2 linked regions of the Leucothrix mucor DSM 2157 genome follow. The protein of the gene in region 1 binds, or shares a complex with, the protein of each later gene. Links are inferred from orthologs where the notes say so. Each region holds a gene or a part of one and is shown on either strand. Other genes may lie near its edges.

Region 1 (2,810 bases):
AAGACCTGGTCAAAGAAGCACGCGAAGAAGTCGCTAAGACAATCAACGCTGATGCACGCGAAATCGTATGGACTAGTGGCGCGACTGAATCAGACAACCTGGCTATCAAAGGCGCGGCTCACTTCAACGAACGTCGTGGTAAGCACATCGTTACGATGAAAACTGAGCACAAGGCAGTATTAGATACTTGCCGTCAGTTGGAGCGTGAAGGCTTTGAAGTCACGTACCTTGACCCAATGCCAAACGGCTTGTTGGATCTGAAAGTATTCGAAGATTCACTGCGCGATGACACGACGGTTGTCTCTATTATGCACGTGAACAATGAAACGGGCGTCATCCAAGATATTGCTGCGATTGGCGAGATCTGTCGCGACCGTAAGATTGTATTCCATGTGGATGCGGCGCAAAGTATCGGTAAAGCACTGATCGACGTTGAAGCAATGAAAGTTGACTTAATCAGCTTCTCTGCTCATAAAGCATACGGCCCTAAAGGTATCGGTGCGTTATTTGTTCGTCGTAAGCCACGGGTACGTATCGAAGCACAGATGCACGGTGGCGGACATGAGCGTGGAATGCGTTCAGGTACTTTGCCAACGCACCAGATTGTAGGCATGGGCGAAGCGTTCCGTATCTGTCGTGAAGAAATGGCGACTGAAAATGATCGCATCCGCATGTTGCGCGACCGCTTATATGATGGCTTCAAAGATATGGAAGAAGTCTATGTGAATGGTGATCTGGAGCAACGCATTGCCGGTAACCTGAACATCAGTTTCAACTATGTTGAAGGTGAGAGTCTGATGATGTCTTTGAAAGATATCGCGGTATCTTCCGGTTCAGCCTGTACCAGTGCCAGCCTTGAGCCAAGTTATGTTCTGCGTGCCTTAGGCCGTAGCGATGAACTGGCACATAGCTCGTTACGTTTTACCATTGGACGTTTTACAACTGCTGAAGAAGTAGACGTTGCAATACAACAAACCCGTGCTGCGGTTGAAAAACTACGTGACCTGTCCCCATTATGGGATATGTTTAAAGACGGTATTGATCTAAGTACTGTTGAGTGGGCTGAGCACTAAGACTGATTGTTAACTCAGTCAACTGACGAATTTTTTGAGGATATAGATATGGCATACGGCAATAAGGTAATGGATCATTACGACAACCCACGTAATGTTGGTTCTTTCGATGCAAAAGATGCAGCGATTGGAACGGGCATGGTTGGAGCGCCAGCCTGTGGAGACGTTATGCGTCTGCAAATTAAAGTAGGTGCTGATGGCATCATCGAAGATGCTAAGTTCAAAACATATGGCTGCGGTTCGGCTATTGCATCTTCTAGCTTGCTGACAGAGTGGGTTAAAGGCAAGACTTTGGACCAGGCAAAAGAAATTAAGAACACTGATATTGCTGATGAGCTGGAATTACCACCGGTAAAAATTCACTGCTCAGTACTGGCAGAAGATGCCATTCGCGCAGCAATTGATGATTTTCAGAGTAAGCAGTAATTCGGCTGATAGAAACGTGTGACGAGGTGTAACCATGGCAATTTCCTTAACTGAAACCGCAGCAGATCGGGTTAGTTCCTTTTTGCAAAAGCGAGGCAAAGGTGTCGGCTTGCGTTTGGGTGTTAAAACGCACGGCTGCTCAGGAATGGCTTATGTGATGGAATTCGCAGATGCTGTTGATGAGCACGATACAGTGTTTGAAGACCATGGTGTGAGCCTGATTGTTGATCCGAAAAGTCTGGTTTATCTGGATGGCACGGTGATGGATTACACACGTGAAGGCCTGAATGAAGGCTTTAAGTTCACCAATCCGAATGAGTCGGGTGCTTGTGGCTGCGGTGAGAGTTTCACCGTTTAAGCGACATCTGTAGTACCCTTCCAATGAGCCGGTTATCAATCGGCTCATTCTCATTCTGCCCCCGAAATAGTGATTACTCACATGTCGATCGATTTTAAGCAAAACTACTTTCAGTTATTTGGCTTGCCGGTTCAGTACGAACTGGATAAGGCTAAACTCGCTAGCGCTTTTCGCGAGCTTCAGGCAAAACACCATCCCGATCGTTTTGCCAGTGGCACCGATGAGCAGCGCCGTATCGCCCAGCAAATTACCAGCTTCATCAATACCGCTCAGGATACGCTAAAGCAGCCACGCTTACGGGCACGTTATTTGCTCGAACTAGCCGGCGTTGACTTTGATGATGAGCGCGATACTACCAGTGATATGGCTTTTTTGATGGCTCAGATGGAGCGTCGCGAAGCTTTGGAGCAAGTATCTCAAGCTGATGATCCATTTGATGCAATTGATGCCTTGTCTAAAAGTGTGCGAGCTGAGCAATCCGGTTTAGAGCTGGATTTTGTTGAAGATCTTGACGCGGGCAACTTGGATGATGCGAAGCAGATTGTGCTGAAGTTGAAGTTTTTTGAACGATTGATGGGCGAAATTAAGCAGCTTGAAGAAAAGCTGGAAGATGACGCAAGCTAAAGGTTGATGCATGGCATTATTACAAATATCTGAACCCGGAATGTCTACCGCACCGCATGAGCATAGGCTCGCGGTCGGAATTGATCTGGGAACCACGAATTCGTTAGTCGCCGCTGTTCGCAGTGGCGAAGCCAGTACACTACCGGATGAGCAAGGTCGGCATTTACTGCCCTCGGTCGTTCGTTATATGGATGACGGTAGTATTATCGTCGGTGATAAGGCCAAAGCAGCGCTTGGCTTGGATATTCACAACACGATTGCCTCAGCCAAGCGTTTGCTCGGTCGTGCAGTCAGTGAAATCAAAACTTTAGGCGGGCAGTTGCCTTATC
Region 2 (3,742 bases), 3.7 Mb from region 1 along the record:
AATACTTGACGCACTTCAGCCTTAACCGAGTCCGGCGCTTCAGTCCCTGAAAAGGCATAAGGGATAAACCGTCTGCTGGGTAGCTCAAAATAAAGCTCTGACATTTTCATGATTTGGCGCACAACCGCACGTTCCCCGGCATTTTCAGGGTATAGCGGAATGTCTGGATACGTCTCTTCAAGAAAGTCACAAATGACACTTGACTCTGAAATATTCAGGCCTTCAGCCGTCGTGATAACCGGTACTTTGCCCGCTGGGCTGATGGCCAGTAACTCTTCGCTACCACCGTAGAGAAGGTCTTCCTGAAACGGCACTGCTTTGTAGAGCAGTACATGTTTCACTAGGTTGTAATAGTTGCTAGCCGCAAAACCGTGCAAAGTGATCATATTCAGTGTTCCATCATTATCGAGAGGTTTAGCCCCTGTGTTTAACACACTGCAGCAGGGTCAAGCTTGCAGTGCTTAAGATGGGTGCATTATTACTGGTTTTAATTGGGTTATATATAGGGGTGAATGCGAATCACTATTGCTTTTAAAGCAATAATAGGGCGAGAATACTTGGACGTTCAGTGAATGGAGAAGTGAGTGGATCAACTACGGGCCATACGGTATTTCAGTAAAGTCGTCGAAACGGGGAGTTTTACCAAAGCGGCGAGTGCGTTTAATGTGCCGCCATCATCGTTGTCGCGGCGCGTTGCTGATTTGGAAAAGAGTTTAGGCGCGACCTTGTTAAAGCGTTCGACCCGAGTGGTTAAACTGACTGAAGTCGGGCAGATTTATTATAACGACGTACAACAAATACTGAATCAACTAGAGCAAAGCAGTGAAACGGTGCGTAGTTATCAAACAACGCCAATGGGGCGTTTACGGATCAGTTCGATGGTGGGCTTTGGTGAGAAGATTTTGTTGCCCTTATTGGATGAATTCAGCGCGCTGTATCCTCAAATTGTGTTGGATGTCAGCTTAAGTGACGAGCTATCAACGCTGGGGCGTGATGATGTGGATATTGCCATTCGCGGTGGTTATGCGCCCAATGAACGTGTGCTGGCGATACGGCTGATGGATAATGGTTTTATTCCTGTCGCATCACCCAGCTATTTAGAGCAGCACGGCGTACCTAGCACTGCAATGGAGTTGAAGGATCATAAAGGCCTGTATTTTAAAGCGCCAACCGGGCCGACGCCTTGGTTATGCAATATGGATGGGCAATGGCATGACGTTTCAGGGCCAGCGGTGGCGATCTCCAATAGCGGCCCATGGCTGGCTAAAAAAGCTTGTGCTGGGGAGGGCATTTTAATGTCAACGCGATGGGCTTTGGCGTCATACCTTGAGTCTGGGGTGCTGCAAGAGCTTAAGTTTGAGCATGAGTTAGCGATCACTCAGCATTCTGAGATGGCGGTGTACTTGTTGTATCAAAAGCAGCGCTATTTAGTACCCAAAGTTAAAGCGGCAGTCGACTTTCTAGTTGAAAAAATAAAAAAGTAACACTCATTAATCACTCAGGCACTTTCTTAAGTTGAAGTGCCCGATCAAAAGGTATGAGTACTTTGCGAGAGTGATACTCAACGCTGAGGTATGGCAGATCGAAAGCATTAAGCCGGTGCAGATTCTTTACAGGCTAAGCTCAACAACAAAGTGCTTATGCAGATAAGCGCCAGAGCGGGTGACATTATATTCTTTAGCAAAGCTTGCTTGCTTCGCCACGATGTCAGTCAACGCCGCGTAGAGCGCATCCACATCTTCGCGAGTGTTGTACAGGCTAAAGCTCGCTCTCACCATGCCACGTTTGCGATTGATCAGCGCTTCTTGCTCGTCTTCTGGCACCTCATCAAGGTCTAACTCCCAAAGGGCTTCTTTAATCATTGAGCTGACATAGGGGTGAGCACAAAAGCATTCATTACGCACGGCAATACCAAAATAGTCACTTAAAATTGAGGCAACTAAGCCATGATCAATGCCATCAATATTAAATGATAGCGCGCCTAAGCGAGTTTGCTCACTCTGCCCATAAATGAATAAACCTTGAACAGTGCTTAACTTTTCAGCGGCGTATTGCCATAACTCGGCTCCATGTGCACTGACCTTATCTAAACCATAATCACGTAGTGCGGCCATGACTTTGGCGAGTGAATAGAGCCCTAAAATGTCTTTAGTGCCTGCTTGCTCTCGTTCTGGGTAAGTCTTGAGGTAGTCGGCGCTTTGGTAGTCAACGCGTTCAACCACGCCACCACCAACTTCATCGCTGGGGTATTGCGCTAAATACTCTGACTTGGCGATGAGTATGCCCGGAGAGCCCGCGCAGTAGACCTTATGGCCAGAGAACGCCACAAAATCAATATCGTATTCGGCGATATTCAAGCGCATGTGGGGCGCACTTTGCGCAGCATCGAGTATCGCAAGGGCATTGTATTGGTGGGCTAGTGCCACAATGTCAGCCACGGGATTAACAATGCCGGTGACATTGCTTACACCTGAGAAAGAGACGTAATTTACTTTCCCAGCGTGTTCTTTAAGCAGGGCTTCTAAAGCGCTAAGGTCAATTTCACCTTGTCGGGCTGACTCACCACGCAATGGGATATGAATCACCTGCGCACCGACCGATGCTGACTGCTCACGATGCGGCAGGTCATTGGCATGATGTTCCATCGCTGAAACCAGTACGATCGGTTTTTCAGCGGAGCGAGGCTTTAAGCGACGCGCGAGATTATTCATTACTGCAGTCGTGCCATTGCCTAAGGAGACTAAGCTGTAGCGCTCATCAGCCCCACACACATCCAAAATCGTTTGCTTGGCCCAGGTATGCGCTTGCCCACAGATATGCGCGGAGGCGTGTGAGAAGCTATGGCTATTGGAGTAATGCGGTAATAGCGCATTTCTGGCATCAATGGCTGTTTGCATGACCAAGGGGGAGGCCGCACCATCTAAGTGTAGGCGACGTTTCGTTGTGCCGTCGGCCAGCTTATATTCGGTGTTTAAGCCGATAAAATGGTTAGTCAAATCAGACATTGAGTTGGATTCCTGCAGTGGTTGTGGTGTCGATTTTTTAGGATGGCAGCGTAAAAATATTGCTGCTCATTTGATCACTGATTTTTAAAGCTGGTCACAATACATCAAGCTCCCTGTAAAGTTTAGTGAACGTTAAAACTGTAAGGTATCAATCAGTAAGATATCGTGAAATGAGAGTGACGGTAGCAGTGGATTCTGTTGGGGTATCAGTTCACAATATAGAAACTGCCAGATGGAAGCAGATTACTTCCGATCACTATAATTCTTAACTTAGAAGCCCAACGCAAGTCGCGGGCGGTATTCTTAAGGACGTTAAATGAAAATTGCAATACTGTCTCGTAACCCACGTTTGTACTCGACTCGCCGCTTGATTGAAGCCGCTGAGGCCCGTGGCCATACTGTTGAGGTCATCGACGTACTTCGTGCTTACATGAATATCAGTAGCGGTAGCCCTGAGATTCATTATAAAGGCCGTGTGCTGACTGGTTTTGATGCGGTCATTCCGCGGATTGGTGCCTCGGTAACGTTTTACGGTACGGCGGTACTGCGCCAATTTGAAATGATGGGTGTGTACCCTGTGAATGAATCGGTGGCGATCAGCCGCTCGCGTGACAAGCTGCGCTCACTGCAGTTGCTGTCTCGTAAAAATGTCGGTATGCCAGTCACTGGCTTCTCACATTCGCCAGATGACACCGATGATTTGTTGAATTTCATTGGCAAGCCACCGTATGTAATTA

What was found. The genes of interacting proteins can lie anywhere in the genome.
Region 2: the proteins of iscU (region 1) and LEUMU_RS24735 are in contact, whole or in part, in a solved structure (PDB 5XT5), measured with the Bacillus subtilis proteins. The link is inferred for Leucothrix mucor DSM 2157 from one-to-one orthologs.

Annotation. Positions count from the first base shown.
Region 1 is NZ_ATTE01000001.1:4,799,727-4,802,536, forward strand. It holds iscU (Fe-S cluster assembly scaffold IscU), read left to right. Parts: upstream 1-1,121; coding sequence 1,122-1,499; downstream 1,500-2,810. Other genes in the region: LEUMU_RS0122035 (IscS subfamily cysteine desulfurase), read left to right, coding at 1-1,073; iscA (iron-sulfur cluster assembly protein IscA), read left to right, coding at 1,534-1,857; hscB (Fe-S protein assembly co-chaperone HscB), read left to right, coding at 1,939-2,481; hscA (Fe-S protein assembly chaperone HscA), read left to right, coding at 2,492-2,810. UniProt on the Bacillus subtilis protein: Part of the SUF-like system that mediates the biosynthesis of iron-sulfur (Fe-S) clusters. Acts as a sulfurtransferase and thus transfers sulfur from SufS to SufB.
Region 2 is NZ_ATTE01000001.1:1,138,031-1,141,772, forward strand. What follows is about bases 809-3,741. They hold LEUMU_RS24735 (aminotransferase class V-fold PLP-dependent enzyme), read right to left. Parts: upstream 3,006-3,741; coding sequence 1,611-3,005; downstream 809-1,610. Other genes in these bases: LEUMU_RS0105085 (LysR family transcriptional regulator), read left to right, coding at 809-1,484; rimK (30S ribosomal protein S6--L-glutamate ligase), read left to right, coding at 3,322-3,741. Outside these bases: LEUMU_RS0105080 (glutathione S-transferase family protein), read right to left, coding at 1-386; more of LEUMU_RS0105085, read left to right, coding at 585-808; more of rimK, read left to right, coding at 3,742-3,742. UniProt on the Bacillus subtilis protein: Type II cysteine desulfurase that acts as the initial step in the SUF-like Fe-S cluster assembly pathway.